Regions from separate parts of the Wenzhouxiangella sp. AB-CW3 genome, predicted to be linked through region 1. Evidence: riboswitches for the same ligand, from Rfam matches in the RefSeq annotation. Region 1 holds a riboswitch; each other region holds the start of a gene.

Region 1 (4,666 bases):
TGCAAGAAGAAGGTCGACGGCAAGCAGGTGCTGGGTATCAAGCTCAACTTCGAAAAGCGCTACATCACCCTGGCGCCCTGTGCCACCGTGGTCGGTCTGGCCTTCCGCCTGTACGACCCCGACGGCCTGATCGGCGATACCGAAGACATCGGCATTTCCGTGGCGCTGTTGCCCGCCGACACGCCGGGCATGGAGATTGGCCGGCGCCACTTCCCGCTCAACAACCCGTTCCCCAACGGGCCGATCGTTGGCAAGGACGTGTTCGTGCCGCTCGATACCCTGCTCGGTGGCGTCGAGCATGCCGGCAATGGCTGGCGCATGCTGATCGAATCGCTTTCGGTGGGCCGGGCCATTTCACTGCCTTCCTCGACCTCCGGCGGGGCCAAGTCCGCCACCCTGGTCACCGGCGCCTATGCCCGCATCCGCAAGCAATTCAACCTGCCCATCGGCCGCTTCGAAGGCGTCGAGGAAGCCCTGGCGCGCATGGCCGGCCATACCTACGCCATCAGCGCCCTGAGCCGCCAGACCGCATCGGCAGTCGACGACGGCGAGAAACCGGCCGTGCCGGGCGCCATCGCCAAGTACCACTGCACCGAGCAGAGCCGCGACATCATCAAGGACGCCATGGACATCCATGGCGGCAAGGGCATCATTCTCGGGCCGAAGAACTACCTCGGCCGCGCCTGGCAGGGCGCTCCGATCTGGATCACGGTCGAGGGCGCCAACATCCTGACCCGCTCGATGATGATCTTCGGGCAGGGCGCCATCCGCTGCCACCCCTATGTACTCAAGGAGCTCGAAGCCCTCAAGATCGAGGATGATGACGAGCGCCTGAGGGAATTCGACAAGCTGCTGTTTGCCCACATCGGTCATTCGATTTCCAATGCCGTGCGGGCTTTCATCCTGGGCTTGAGCTTTGCCCGTTTTGCCGCCGTGCCCGGCGACCGCCGCACGCGCAAGTACTACCGCAAGCTCAGCCGCTACAGCGCCGCGTTTGCCTACCTGGCCGATATCGCCATGCTCACCTATGGCGGCAAGCTCAAGCAGAAGGAAAAGATTTCCGGTCGCCTGGGTGACGCACTCAGCCAGCTCTACATCTGCTCGGCCATGCTCAGGCGCTTTGAGCACGAGGGCCGCCCGGCTGCCGATCAGCCGATTCTGGCCTGGGCTTTCCACGATGCCATCTTCAAGATCCAGACCGCGCTGCGCGGCGTGATCGACAACTACCCGATGCCCTGGGTGCGCCCGTTCCTGCGCATGATCATCTTCCCGCTGGGTCGCGTCGAGCGGGCACCCAATGACCGCCTGGGTCACAAGGTGGCCTCGCTGCTGCTCTCGCCTTCGGAAACGCGCGACCGCCTCACCCGCGGGGTTTACCGATCGGATGCCGCCGGCCACTGGGTGGGCGTCATGGAAAAACTGCTGCCCGACGTGATCGCCGCCGAGCCACTGGAGCGCAAGATGCTCAAGGCCCAGCGGGCCGAACAGCTCTCCGGGTACACTTCGGACGAGCATATTGCCTCGGCGGTCAACAATCAGGTGCTAACCGATAAGGAAGCCGAATTCCTGGCCTCGGTACGCGAGCGCGTCATGGAAATCATCACCGTTGATGACTTCGAGCTCGAAGAGCTCCAGGCCAGCCTGACCAGCACCGGCGAGAAGATCCGCAACGGCGACCGCAAGGCCGCCTGACCGGATCAACCTGCCCCACCAACAGCGTCTGGCATCTCCTCAACGTCGCCCCGGCCACCGCGCCGGGACCTCACAGGCTCGATCCTGCATCGCCCACCCCCAGTCACCGTCCTACCGGCCGAAGAGCCGGGACCCCGCACGCTCACTGCTGCACGGCCTCCACCAATTGCCGCGCTCCAACCGGCCTGATTGGGTTAACATGGCGGCTTGCTACTTGGGACCACCGAGTCAGCGACTCAAGAAAAAAGCCACGGCATCAGGTGTTTCGGGAAACCGGTGAAAGTCCGGCACTGCCCCCGCAACTGTAATCGGCACGCCCAGGGTGATTCGGCCCGGACATGCGGCTGGTACAACCACTCCGTCGGATGATGGGGGAAGGTCCAGCCGGGATGACACGACTGTTCATCCCCGAAAGTCAGGAGACCGGCCTGAGCCAGATCATGAACCATTCGGGTTGCGGTGGGCGACCGGGGTCGACGTTGCCTGTGCATATCCTGACGGCTTCTCGTGCTCCTTCCACCCTCTCCGACCAGTGCGCGGGTGAGCGCGAGGAGCCAACAACACCATGAAACGAAGTACTTTTGCCGGCCTGGCCGGTTCAGGCCTGCTTTTGACCTCTCTTCATGTCGTTGCCGAGGACGCAGAGCACGACACCGTCGTGGTCACGGCCACACGCAGCGAACAATTGATCGAACAGCCGCTGGCCTCGGTCAGCGTCATCGACCGTGCCGCCATCGAGCGCAGCCAGGCGCCCGACATACTGGAACTGCTGCGCCTGGAAGCCGGTATCGACATGAGCCGCGCCGGGGGTCCAGGTGGTCAGACCAGCACCTTCATGCGCGGCACCAACTCCAACCATGTGCTGGTGCTGATCGACGGCGTGCGTGCCGCCTCGTCGGGCACCGGGTCATTCACCTGGGAAATCCTCGACCCCAGCCACATCGAGCGCATCGAGATCGTTCGTGGTCCGCGCGCGGCGCGCTACGGATCGGACGCCATAGGTGGCGTCATCCAGATCTTCACCCGCCAGCCCGAAGGCACATCGGTGCGTGCAGCCTACGGCCGCTACAACGACCGGGCGCTGTCAGCCTCATGGGGCAGCGAAGCCTTCGGCATGAGTCTTGCGGGACGCCGGGTTGACGGGTTTTCGGCACAGAACGAGCGCGGCTTTGCCTTCGATCCGGATGATGACGGGTTCGAGAATCTCAGCCTGAACCTGCGTGGCAGCAATGACCTGGGGCCGGGCCAGTTGAGCTGGAGTGCGCGCGCCAGCGACGGCGAAATCGAGTTCGACCAGGGTGAGTCGGACTTTCTCAACTACGCCATCCAGACCGAATATCGGCACGATGGCAACGGCCCCTGGCAATGGCAGGGCCAAGTCGCCATGTACCGCGACCGGCTGGATACCGAAACGCCATTCGGGTTTTCCGAGGCAGTGACGCGGCGAGTCCAGGCCGGCGTGCAGGCCGAGCGCCTGATCGAGGAATACACCCTCTGGCTGATCGGCCTGGACAGTTGGCGAGAATCCGGCGTTAGCCGCAACAGCTGGGCCGAGAACCGCTATAACGTGGGTGCCTGGACCGGACTGCATGCCCATCGCGACCGTACCGACTGGGAGGCCAGTCTGCGTGTTGATGAAGACGAACAGTTCGGCAGCGCCGTGACCGGCAATCTGGCCGGTGGCTGGCGGCCCAGCGACGCCGTGCGGCTGTATGCCAGTGCCGGACGCGGCTTCCGCGCCCCCAACTTCAACCAGCTTTACTCTCCCGGATCAGGAGGCCTGTTCGCCGGCAATCCCGAACTGGACCCGGAGTCGTCCTGGACCTACGAGGTCGGCAGTGAGATCCGGCCCACAGACGGCCAGACGGTGACACTCAACCTGTTCGAAACCCGCATCGACGACCTGATCGACTTCAGCGGCCCGGAATTTCAGGCCGTCAACGTCGATCGGGCACGTATCCGGGGCGTGGAGCTGCGGCACCAGCTCAGCCTGGATGCCTGGCGCACAGAGGCGAGCTACACCTGGCAGGACCCGGAAGACCGCGACACCGGTCAGCAATTGCTGCGACGTGCCGAACACAAGGCTGCCGTGTCAGTCGACCGCCTGCTCGCGACCGGAGGCTGGCTGGGTGGAGAAATCGTCCATACCGGTGAACGGCTGGATGTCGGCGCCGAGCGTCTGCCTTCGCATACCCTGGTCAACCTGCGTGCCGGCTACCCGCTGGGCAGCGGTTTCCAGGTCGAAGGCCGTCTGGAAAACGTGACCGACAAGAACTACGAGCCGCTGTTCGGCTTCAATGCCCATGGCCGCAGCCTGTTTATGGCCTTGCGCTGGGAAGGATAAACACAATGCCCGGATCGGGGCTCGCCTCCGATCCGGGCTATTGCCCGCCTACTCTTCGAAACGACTGTGGAAGATCATGTCGGGAAGCTCAATCGGCGGATTGCCAAGCAGGTACGGATAGCCATCATTGATCTCCGGGTCGATGGCCCAGACATCATCGAAATCCCACGGTGAGTCCAGACCGTCAGTGTCGGTATCGGTAAAGGTTTCAATTTTGGTCAGCTCGCTGGTTGTCTTCGCCGTTGCGTCAAACTCGCCTGACAAACCTGACGCCTGCTCGTCCCAGAAGCTGCTCTCAGGAGGCACTTCATTGCTATTGCGACCGATCAGCCCAGCCACCTCATCTTCGCCATCAATCTGGGTGGCAACATAGACATTCTGCAGGCTCCCGGAAGATGTCTGCTCACCAACAGCACCACCGACCTGCTCAACACCCGCAACGCTTCCGAGCATGTAACTGTCAACAACCTGACTTCTCGCGCGACCACTCAGTCCACCAACCTGGTCATTTCCAGAGATATCACCCACAACATGACTGCGAAGAATCCAGGCGTCCTCATTGGTACTTCCGACCAGCCCGCCAACCAGTGATTCGGCATTCACCTGACCGTAGAATCGGCTGTCACTGAG
Region 2 (4,666 bases), 320 kb from region 1:
CCTCATCGAGGTTGCCGAAAACGACGACGACATCCAGGCATTGAGCGAAGCGCTGGGCTTTCGGATGGAAGCACTGATGGCCACCGGGGAGCTTTCAGAGGCCTTGCTGCTGGCGCCCCGGGCCGAGCAGACACTGACCGAGGTTCGCGACCCGCGCGTGCGCTACTACGTGCACAATGTACTGGGAAGACTGCTGCGCCAGGTCAGTCAGTTCGAGGAGGCCATGGCGCATTTTCTGGCCGCCCACGACGCTCAGCTGGAATCGGACGACCCACGCTCGCCGCTGCGCAGGCAGTTTCTCAACGTCAACATGGCCTATCTTCAGGCCGAGCTGCGCAACCACGAGACGGCTTTGGACATGGTGGAGCGCGCAATCGAGCAGGCCACTGAAATCGGCATCGATCATTCCATCCCCGAACTACTGCTCTTTCGCGGCTACCTGGAGAATCACCTGGAACGGTTCGATGACTCCATCCACACGCATGAACAGGCATGGAAGCTGGCCCTGGAGTACGACCAGGCCAGCGTGGTTCTCAACAGCATGAACAACATCGGCTCGGCCCTGGTGCACCTGGGCCGCTACGATGAAGCGAAAGCCATCATGCAGGAAGCACTGATCGAAGCTCGCGAACAGGAGGCAGAAGTCACGGCAGACCTGCTGGATTTCAACCTGGGCTACATCGCCGTCATGCAGGGGCAGCACGATGATGGCCTGGCTCGCCTGGAAGATGCGAAAGAGCGGCTTGAAGCGCAGTACACCCGTTCGCAGTTTTCGGCCCTGCTCGACTACGTGGCCCGCGCCTATCAGGAAGCCGCGCACTACCCGCAAGCCATTTCGGTATTGAAGCAGCAGCGCAGTCTGAACGAGGCGTTGTTTCGCAGCGAACGGGAACGCAGCCTCAGCGAACTTCAGACCCGCTACGAGGCGCAGGAGCAGGCCACGCAGATCGAACTGCTCGAGCAACGCAATGCACTTCAGGAAGAAATGATCGAGAACCAGCGTTTGCAGCAGCGCATCGCCATACTGTTCGTGCTGGTCGTACTGATGGGTCTGGTACTGCTCTGGCTGGCCTGGCGTGCGGCACGGCAGGCCAACCGCAGCCTGAAGGTGGCCAACCGGCAATTGGAATACCAGTCGCGGCATGATCCGCTGACCGGCCTGCTCAATCGGCGCCTGTTCCATGAAAGGATGCTTGATCGCAGCGAAACGGCCACGGATCGCCGTGACGACGATCTCCCGGATGCCATACTGCTGCTGGATGTGGATCACTTCAAGCGCATCAATGACCGGCACGGCCACAGCACCGGAGATGCCGTGCTGGTGGAGTTAGCCCGCAGACTGGAAGCACTGACCCGCGAATCGGACATGGTTGTGCGATGGGGCGGAGAGGAGTTGCTGATGTATCTGCGCCAGATGGATCCCGATTGCCTGCCGGGTTACGCGCGGAAGGTGCTGTCTGCCATTGGTGAGCAGCCGGTTGTTCACGACGGCAGGTCAGTCCAGGTCACCGCAACCGGCGGCTTTGTCACCTTGCCCCTCGCCGGAGCCGAAGAACACAATATCGGCTGGGAAAAGGCGCTGCAGATTGCCGATCTGGCGCTGTACATGGGCAAGACCCAGGGCCGCAACCAGGCCGTTGGAGTTCTCGGCCTGGAAGTGTCGCTGGAAACGGTTGGCCAAACGTTGCAGACGGATCTGGCCGGCGCCATTGAGAAGGGCTGGGTCAATGCCGTCACGCTGCAGGGCCCCCGCACTACCAAGTCGTCCAACGATTGGGGAGCCTCTGAGTAACTCTGCGCGGAGGGCGTTTCTGCCTAAAAAGCCGCCGACCGTGTGGTGCGTTCCGGGCGTAAGCCAAAGCCCAAACTGCTGCTCGCAGATGCCCTATACTGACCGTGATGGTTCTCATGTCCGGCGGCACATTGCCGGCCTGGGATGAAAAGGGAATTCGGTGCGCCGGCAACCATTCCGGCTATTCCGAAGCTGCCCCCGCAACTGTAAGTGGTTCGGGCGCTCCATGACGCCACTGACCGGTCGACCCCCTCGGCCGGATGGGAAGGCGGAGCTGCTCCAAACACCACGAGCCAGGAGACCTGCCATCACGTCAAACCCGAAACAACCAGCGGAGGGCTGGTGGAGGTGCATGCATGAAGTCTCCGTCAAACGGCGACGGGTTCGGATCGAACGCGTCCCGGCAATCTCGGCAAGTGGACACGCTGGCATCGCGCCGCGCGCCCGGTGAGCCCGATGGACTGTCCCGACAGCAAGCGGCCCGGTGGCCGAATGGTTCCTCACGCGACGACCGCGAGGATGTATTGCTGCGGGCACTGCATGGCGATTTCGCTGATGCCGATGCGGAAGACCTGATCCTGGCCTGGCTGTTCCTGCAGCCGGATTCACCCGGAACAGTCCCGGCCGCCCGCCGGCTGCTGGCCGCATTGCGTCGCGATATCTCCCCAATCCTGGCGACACCTCGCAACCGTCGTCTGCTGGTGCTTCTGGAAACCATTGCCGGAGCGCAAACCACCCCGAATGCCCGGGGCAGAATCCGGCACCATCAGCACTACGGAGAACCCCATGACGATACAAGCAACTAATCTCGGCTTTCCACGCATTGGCGCACGCCGCGAACTCAAGAAAGCCACTGAAGGCTACTGGTCGGGGCGGCTGGAAGACGGCGAGCTGAAAGACATCGGTCGCGAGTTAAGAAAAAGGCACTGGTCATTGCAGGCCGAATGCGGCCTGGACGTCATTCCGTCCAATGATTTTTCCTATTATGACCAGGTGCTGGACATGATCGCCATGCTCGGCGCCATACCCGAGCGCTTCGCCGATATTGGCGATGGTAAGGATTTGACCACCTACTTCGCCATGGCGCGGGGCACCGACCAGGCGCCGGCGATGGAAATGACCAAGTGGTTCGATACCAATTACCACTACATCGTGCCGGAGTTCTGCCACGACCAGCACTTCAGCCTGTCATCCAGCAAGGCCATCGACGAGTTCCTTGAGGCGCGGGAACTCGGCATCCACACACGACCGGTGCTGATCGGGCCGGTGAGTTTCCTGTTACTGGGAAAGCTGCGTGACGAGCCGTGCCGCCCACTTGATCTGCTTCAGCGCCTGCTGCCCGTCTACCGCGAGCTGCTCCAGCGCCTGGTCGCTGCAGGGGCCGACTGGGTTCAGATCGACGAACCCTTTCTGGCGATGGATCTCGATGAATCGGCCCGAGACGCGTTTCAGCAAGCCTACGACGGCCTGGCCGGGTCCGGGGTCAGACTGCTGCTGGCCACCTACTTCGAAGGCTTGCGCGACAACCGGCATCTGGCCTGCAGACTCCCGGTCGCAGGTCTGCACCTGGATCGCATACGCGGCAATGACCATCTCGACGAACTGGCCGCGGAGCTGCATCCCGACCAGACCGTGTCGCTGGGGGTTGTCGACGGACGCAACATCTGGCGCAGCGACCTCGACGCGACACTGGAGCTGCTCGAACAGGCCCGGGAGTTACTTGGCCAACGCCCTCTGCAGATCGCGCCATCGTGTTCCCTGCTGCATGTTCCGGTGGACCTGTCACTGGAACGGCATCTCGATGACGAACTGGCTGCCATGCTGGCCTTCGGCCGCCAGAAGCTTGAGGAGATCAGTGCCCTGGCCCGAGCACTGAACGGTCAAGGAGATCAGGCACGCAGCACCTTCGAGGACAGTCGTCGGACCTTGCATGCCCGGAGCAGCTCCGACCGAATTCACAACACTGCCGTTGCCCAACGACTGGCCGCAGTCGGGCCGGACGACGTGGTTCGCGACAGCTCTTACCCCGTGCGACGCAAGGTGCAGCAGGCCCACCTGAACCTGCCTGGCTTTCCGACCACGACCATCGGCTCGCTGCCACAGACCATGGAAGTCCGGCGCACCCGGGCAGCCTGGCGCCGGGGTGACATCGACGATGCGACCTACCGGTCTTTCATCGAACGTCAGATCGACCATGCCATCGAGTTTCAGGAACGCATTGGACTCGACGTGCTGGTCCACGGCGAGTTCGAGCGCAACGACATGGTTGAGTATTTCGGCGAAAAGCTCGAGGGATTTGCCTTCACCGACAATGGCTGGGTGCAATCCTACGGTTCGCGTTGCGTCAAGCCACCGATCATCTTCGGTGATGTCCGGCGACCCGAGGCCATGACCACGCAATGGCTACGCTATGCGCAGTCGTGTACCCGGCGTCCCGTCAAGGCCATGCTGACCGGCCCGGTCACCATGCTGCAATGGTCGTTTGTACGCGACGACCAGCCGCGCTCGGATACCTGTCAGCAGATCGCACTGGCACTGCGCGACGAGGTGGCGGATCTGGAATCGGCCGGGGCGCGGGCCATCCAGGTCGACGAACCGGCCCTGCGCGAGGGCCTGCCTCTGCGGCGGGCCGACCACGACGACTACCTGGACTGGGCAACATGCAGCTTCCGGCTGGCCACGTCCGTGGCCGGCAACAGTACGCAGATCCACACCCACATGTGCTACTCCGAGTTCAACGACATCATGCCCGCCATCGCGGCGCTGGATGCCGATGTCATCTCGATCGAGGCCTCGCGCTCGGCCATGGAACTGCTCGATGCCTTCGTGGATTTCGACTACCCCAACGAGATCGGCCCGGGTATCTGGGACATT
Region 3 (4,666 bases), 280 kb from region 1:
ACTTCGACGAACGCAGCGCCAGCCGGGTCTACTCCGGCCTGCAGAGCTATAACATGAGCGCGGGCGGGGAACATGTCCTGGTTCGCCGCGACAACGGCCAGCTGGCCGTGGGCCGCACCGGCGACCGCCTCAGTCCGGATAATCTCGATCTGTCGGGCCTGCGCATGCACGTCGATCCGCGCGCCGAATGGGCACAGATCTTCGACGAGGGCTGGCGCTTCCAGCGCGACTATTTCTACGCGGAAAACCTGCATGGACTGGACTGGGACGCTGTCTATGAACAGTATCGTCCCCTGCTCGACCATGTCGGGCGACGCGAGGACCTCAACGACCTGATGGTCGAGATGATTGCCGAACTCATGGCCGGCCACAACCGGGTCAGTGGCGGCGATGTTCATCGGCCCAACGGACCCAGCGGCGGCCTGCTCGGCGCCAACTTCAGCGTCGCCAACAACCGCTGGCGCATCGATCGCATCTACACCGGCGAAGCCTGGAACCCCTTTGTCGACAGCCCGCTGGCCAAGCCCGGTCAGAGCGCCCGGGAAGGCGAGTACATCCTGGCCATCGATGGTCGCGACCTGAGTGCATCGGACAACCTGTTTGCCCGCCTGCAGGACACCGCCGGCAAGCAGATCGTGCTGACCGTCGGGCCCGACGCCGGGGGCGATGATGCCCGCGAAATCGTGGTCGAGCCGGTGTCCTCGGAAAACGGCATGCGTCTGTGGCACTGGGTCGAGAAGAATCGCCGCCTGGTCGACGAAGCCACCGATGGACGGGTCGGTTACATCTACCTGCCCAACACCGCCGGCCCGGGCTACACCTTCTTCAACCGCATGTTCCATGCCCAGCTTGACCGCGAAGCCCTGATCATCGACGAACGCGCCAACGGGGGCGGCCAGGCGGCCAACTACATCGTCGAGGTTCTCAGCCGCCGTCATCTGTCGAACTGGGTCTATCGCCAGGGTGAAATGTCCACCACGCCCATGGGCGCGCTGCACGGACCAAAGCTGATGATGATCGACCAGGATGCCGGCTCGGGCGGCGACTTCCTGCCCTACGCCTTCCGCGAACTCGAGATCGGCCCGCTGCTGGGCACCCGCACCTGGGGCGGCCTGATCGGCATCTTTTCCAATCCCCCGTTTGTCGATGGCGGCGTGATGACCGTGCCGCACTTCCGTTTTGTCGATGTCGACAACAACTGGTCGGTCGAGAACGAGGGCGTGGCCCCCGACATTCATGTCGAGCTCGACCCGGCCGCGACCAACGCCGGGCGCGACAGCCAGCTCGAACGTGCCATCGAGGAAATCCTGGACATGCTCGAGGACTACCGGGACGATATTCCGCGCGAAGCCCCGCCCCTGCCGACCCGGCCGGGGCACTGAGCCCGATACCGGAGCGAACGGCCGCCCTCCCTGGCCGTTCGCTCCGGGTCCTTTGCCTGCCCCGGGCAATTCAGAGGACTTGACCGAATCCCGCCCCTGGCCCAATATATGGGCACCACGGTGCCCCAGAACACAAGATATGGGGCTAAGAGGGAATTCGGTGCCGATGGCCAGCCCATCCATTCCGAAGCTGTCCCCGCAACTGTAGGCGGCGAGCCCGCCGGACCCACACGCCACTGGTGGTCGCACCGGGAAGGCGGTCCGGACCCGGGCCATGACCCGCAAGCCAGGAAACCTGCCGTGGCGCATGCAACAGCAACCGGGCGGGGCCTCCCGGCGGCGGTGGATTGCGGCTCGTCAATGCCGCCAGTCCTTCCGACCCCATGAGCCAACCCCGCCTCCGAAAGACTGCAACGGAGGATTGTATGAACCAGTTGGCTTCCGCGCTGACCCCGCCGAGCACCGAACGTGCCCGTCGTGCCCCTGTTCCCGCTCCGCTGGGACCCCGCCCCGCACCCGAATCACTGCGCCTCGATCCCCGCGGCGACGAGCGCCTGACCGCCTTCGGACTGCAGACGCTCAAGGACCGCTACCTGCTGCCCGGCGAAACGCCGCAGGACATGTTCGCCCGGGTCGCCTGCGCCTATGCCGACGACGCCGAACACGCCCAGCGCCTGTACGATTACATGTCGCGCCTGTGGTTCATGCCGGCCACGCCCATCCTGTCCAATGGCGGGACCCGGCGTGGCCTGCCGATCTCCTGTTTCCTCAACTCGGTGTCGGATTCGCTCGAAGGCATTGTCGGCACCTGGAACGAAAACGTCTGGCTGGCCGCCAACGGGGGTGGCATCGGCACCTACTGGGGCCAGGTCCGTTCGATTGGTGAGCAGGTCAAAGGCAGCGGCCAGACATCGGGCATCATGCCCTTCGTGCACGTCATGGACGGACTGACACTGGCCATCTCCCAGGGCTCGCTCAGGCGCGGGTCGGCCGCCGTGTATCTCGACATTCACCATCCCGAGATCGAGGAGTTCCTGGAAATTCGCAAGCCCTCGGGCGACTTCAACCGCAAGGCGCTGAACCTGCACCACGGCATCAATGTCACCGACGAGTTCATGCAGGCGGTCACCGATGGCCGGGAATTCGGCCTCAGGAGCCCGAAAACCGGCGAGGTGCTGCGCCATGTCGATGCCCGCAGCCTGTGGCAACGCATCCTGGAGACCCGCCTGCAGACCGGCGAGCCCTACCTGCTGTTCATCGACACGGTCAACCGCGACATGGCCGCGCACCAGAAGTCGCTGGGCCTGAAGGTCTCGACCTCCAACCTGTGCTCGGAGATCACCCTGCCCACCGGAACCGATACCGATGGCCAGGAGCGAACCGCCGTATGCTGCCTGTCATCACTCAACATCGAGACCTGGGATCAGTGGCATGGCGACGATGACTTCATCGAGGATGTCGCCCGCTTTCTCGACAACGTGCTCACGCATTTCATCGAGTCGGCGCCCGAGCAGATGGCGCGTGCCCACTACTCTGCACTTCGGGAGCGCTCGATCGGACTGGGCGTCATGGGCTTCCATTCCTTTCTTCAGGCGCGCGGCATTCCCCTGGAATCGGCACCGGCCAAGTCCTGGAACCTGAAGATCTTCCGTCATATCCGCTCGGCCATGGATGCCGCATCGACTGCCCTGGCCGAGGAACGTGGCCCGTGCCCGGATGCGCTGGCCGCCGGCGCCCGTGAACGCTTCAGTCACAAGCTCGCCATCGCGCCGACGGCCTCGATATCCATCATCTGCGGCGGCGTCAGCGCCTGCATCGAGCCGGCACCGGCCAACATCTACACGCACAAGACCCTGTCGGGATCATTCACCGTGCGCAACCGCCACCTGCAGACGCTGCTGGCCGAGCGCGGGCAGGACACACCGGACACCTGGGCATCGATTCTCGAGCACGAGGGTTCGGTGCAACACCTGGACTGCCTGGACGAAGACGAGAAGCTGGTGTTTCGCACCGCCTTCGAGATCGATCAGCGCTGGATCATCGAACTGGCCGCCGATCGCGCACCGCTGATCTGCCAGAGCCAGTCGCTGAACCTGTTCCTGCCGGGCAACATCGACAAATGGGACCTGCACATGCTGCACTGGTCGGCCTGGAAGCGCGGCATAAAGAGCCTGTACTACTGCCGCTCAAAGGCCATTCAGCGCGCCGGCTTTGCCGGCCAGCTCGGTGCCGCCGAACACACCGGTGGCCAGCAGCCGGCCACCGACTACGAGGAGTGCCTGGCATGTCAGTGATCGACCCCAACACCAATCCACGCAAGCTGCTCGGTACCGGCCGGGTCGGCCTGCTCGAGTCGACCGGCACCTACGATGTCGAACGCTACGGCTGGGCCTACGAATTCTGGAAACGCCAGCAGCAGACCCACTGGATGGGCGAGGAAGTACCGCTGGGCGATGACATCAAGGACTGGACCGGCGATCGCCTGAGCGAGGCAGAACGCTCGCTGCTCACACAGGTGTTCCGTTTCTTCACTCAGTCCGATGTGGAAGTTTCGGACAACTACATGAAGCGCTACATCCCGATCTTCCAGCCACTGGAAATCCAGATGATGATGGCCGCGTTCACCAACATGGAAACCGTGCACATCGACGCCTACGCCCTGCTGCTCAAGACCCTGGGCATGCCGCAGACCGAGTTCGAGGCGTTTCGCGATTACCGGCAGATGAAGGCCAAGGCCGACTACATGCAGACCTTCGGCGTCGACACGGTTGCCGACGTCTCGCGCACGCTGGCCATGTTCGGTGCATTTACCGAGGGCATGAGCCTGTTTGCCAGCTTCGCCATGCTGCTCAATTTCCCGCGCTTCAACAAGATGAAGGGCATGGGCCAGATCGTGAGCTGGTCGGTACGCGACGAGTCGCTGCACTGCGAGGGCGTGATCCGGCTGTTTCATGAATGGAACCGTGAAACCGGCGCCCTGACCGCGGCAGTGCGCGATGACATCATTGACGTCGCCCGAACCATGGTATGCCTGGAAGAAAACTTTGTCGATCTCGCTTTCGAACTGGGCGATATCGAAGGCATGAGCGCCTATGACATCAAGCGCTACGTGCGCTATATCGCCGACTGGCGACTGGCCCAGCTCAAACTGCCCACCGTGTTCGGCTGTTTTGCGCAGGAAGAGGGCAGCTACCGCGCGCTGACGGCCCACCCCCTGCCCTGGCTGGTCGAGATTCTCAACGGCGTGGAGTTTGCCAACTTCTTCGAGCAGCGAGCCACCGAGT

What was found. A riboswitch is a leader RNA that binds a small molecule or an ion and turns the genes downstream of it on or off. The one in region 1 is predicted to bind cobalamin.
Region 2: another riboswitch for cobalamin. It lies ahead of IC757_RS15905 (hypothetical protein); the one in region 1 lies ahead of IC757_RS14505 (TonB-dependent receptor domain-containing protein).
Region 3: another riboswitch for cobalamin. It lies ahead of IC757_RS15700 (ribonucleoside-diphosphate reductase subunit alpha); the one in region 1 lies ahead of IC757_RS14505 (TonB-dependent receptor domain-containing protein).

What each region holds. Positions count from the first base shown of each region.
Region 1 is NZ_CP061368.1:3,362,845-3,367,510, forward strand. It holds gene IC757_RS14500 (acyl-CoA dehydrogenase) at 1-1,692, shown strand, start outside; cobalamin riboswitch at 1,934-2,139, shown strand; gene IC757_RS14505 (TonB-dependent receptor domain-containing protein) at 2,258-4,036, shown strand; gene IC757_RS14510 (hypothetical protein) at 4,085-4,666, opposite strand, start outside.
Region 2 is NZ_CP061368.1:3,686,311-3,690,976, forward strand. It holds gene IC757_RS15900 (diguanylate cyclase domain-containing protein) at 1-1,792, shown strand, start outside; cobalamin riboswitch at 1,884-2,117, shown strand; gene IC757_RS15905 (hypothetical protein) at 2,149-2,598, shown strand; gene metE (5-methyltetrahydropteroyltriglutamate--homocysteine S-methyltransferase) at 2,579-4,666, shown strand, end outside.
Region 3 is NZ_CP061368.1:3,640,092-3,644,757, forward strand. It holds gene IC757_RS15695 (S41 family peptidase) at 1-1,382, shown strand, start outside; cobalamin riboswitch at 1,484-1,700, shown strand; gene IC757_RS15700 (ribonucleoside-diphosphate reductase subunit alpha) at 1,808-3,676, shown strand; gene IC757_RS15705 (ribonucleotide-diphosphate reductase subunit beta) at 3,667-4,666, shown strand, end outside.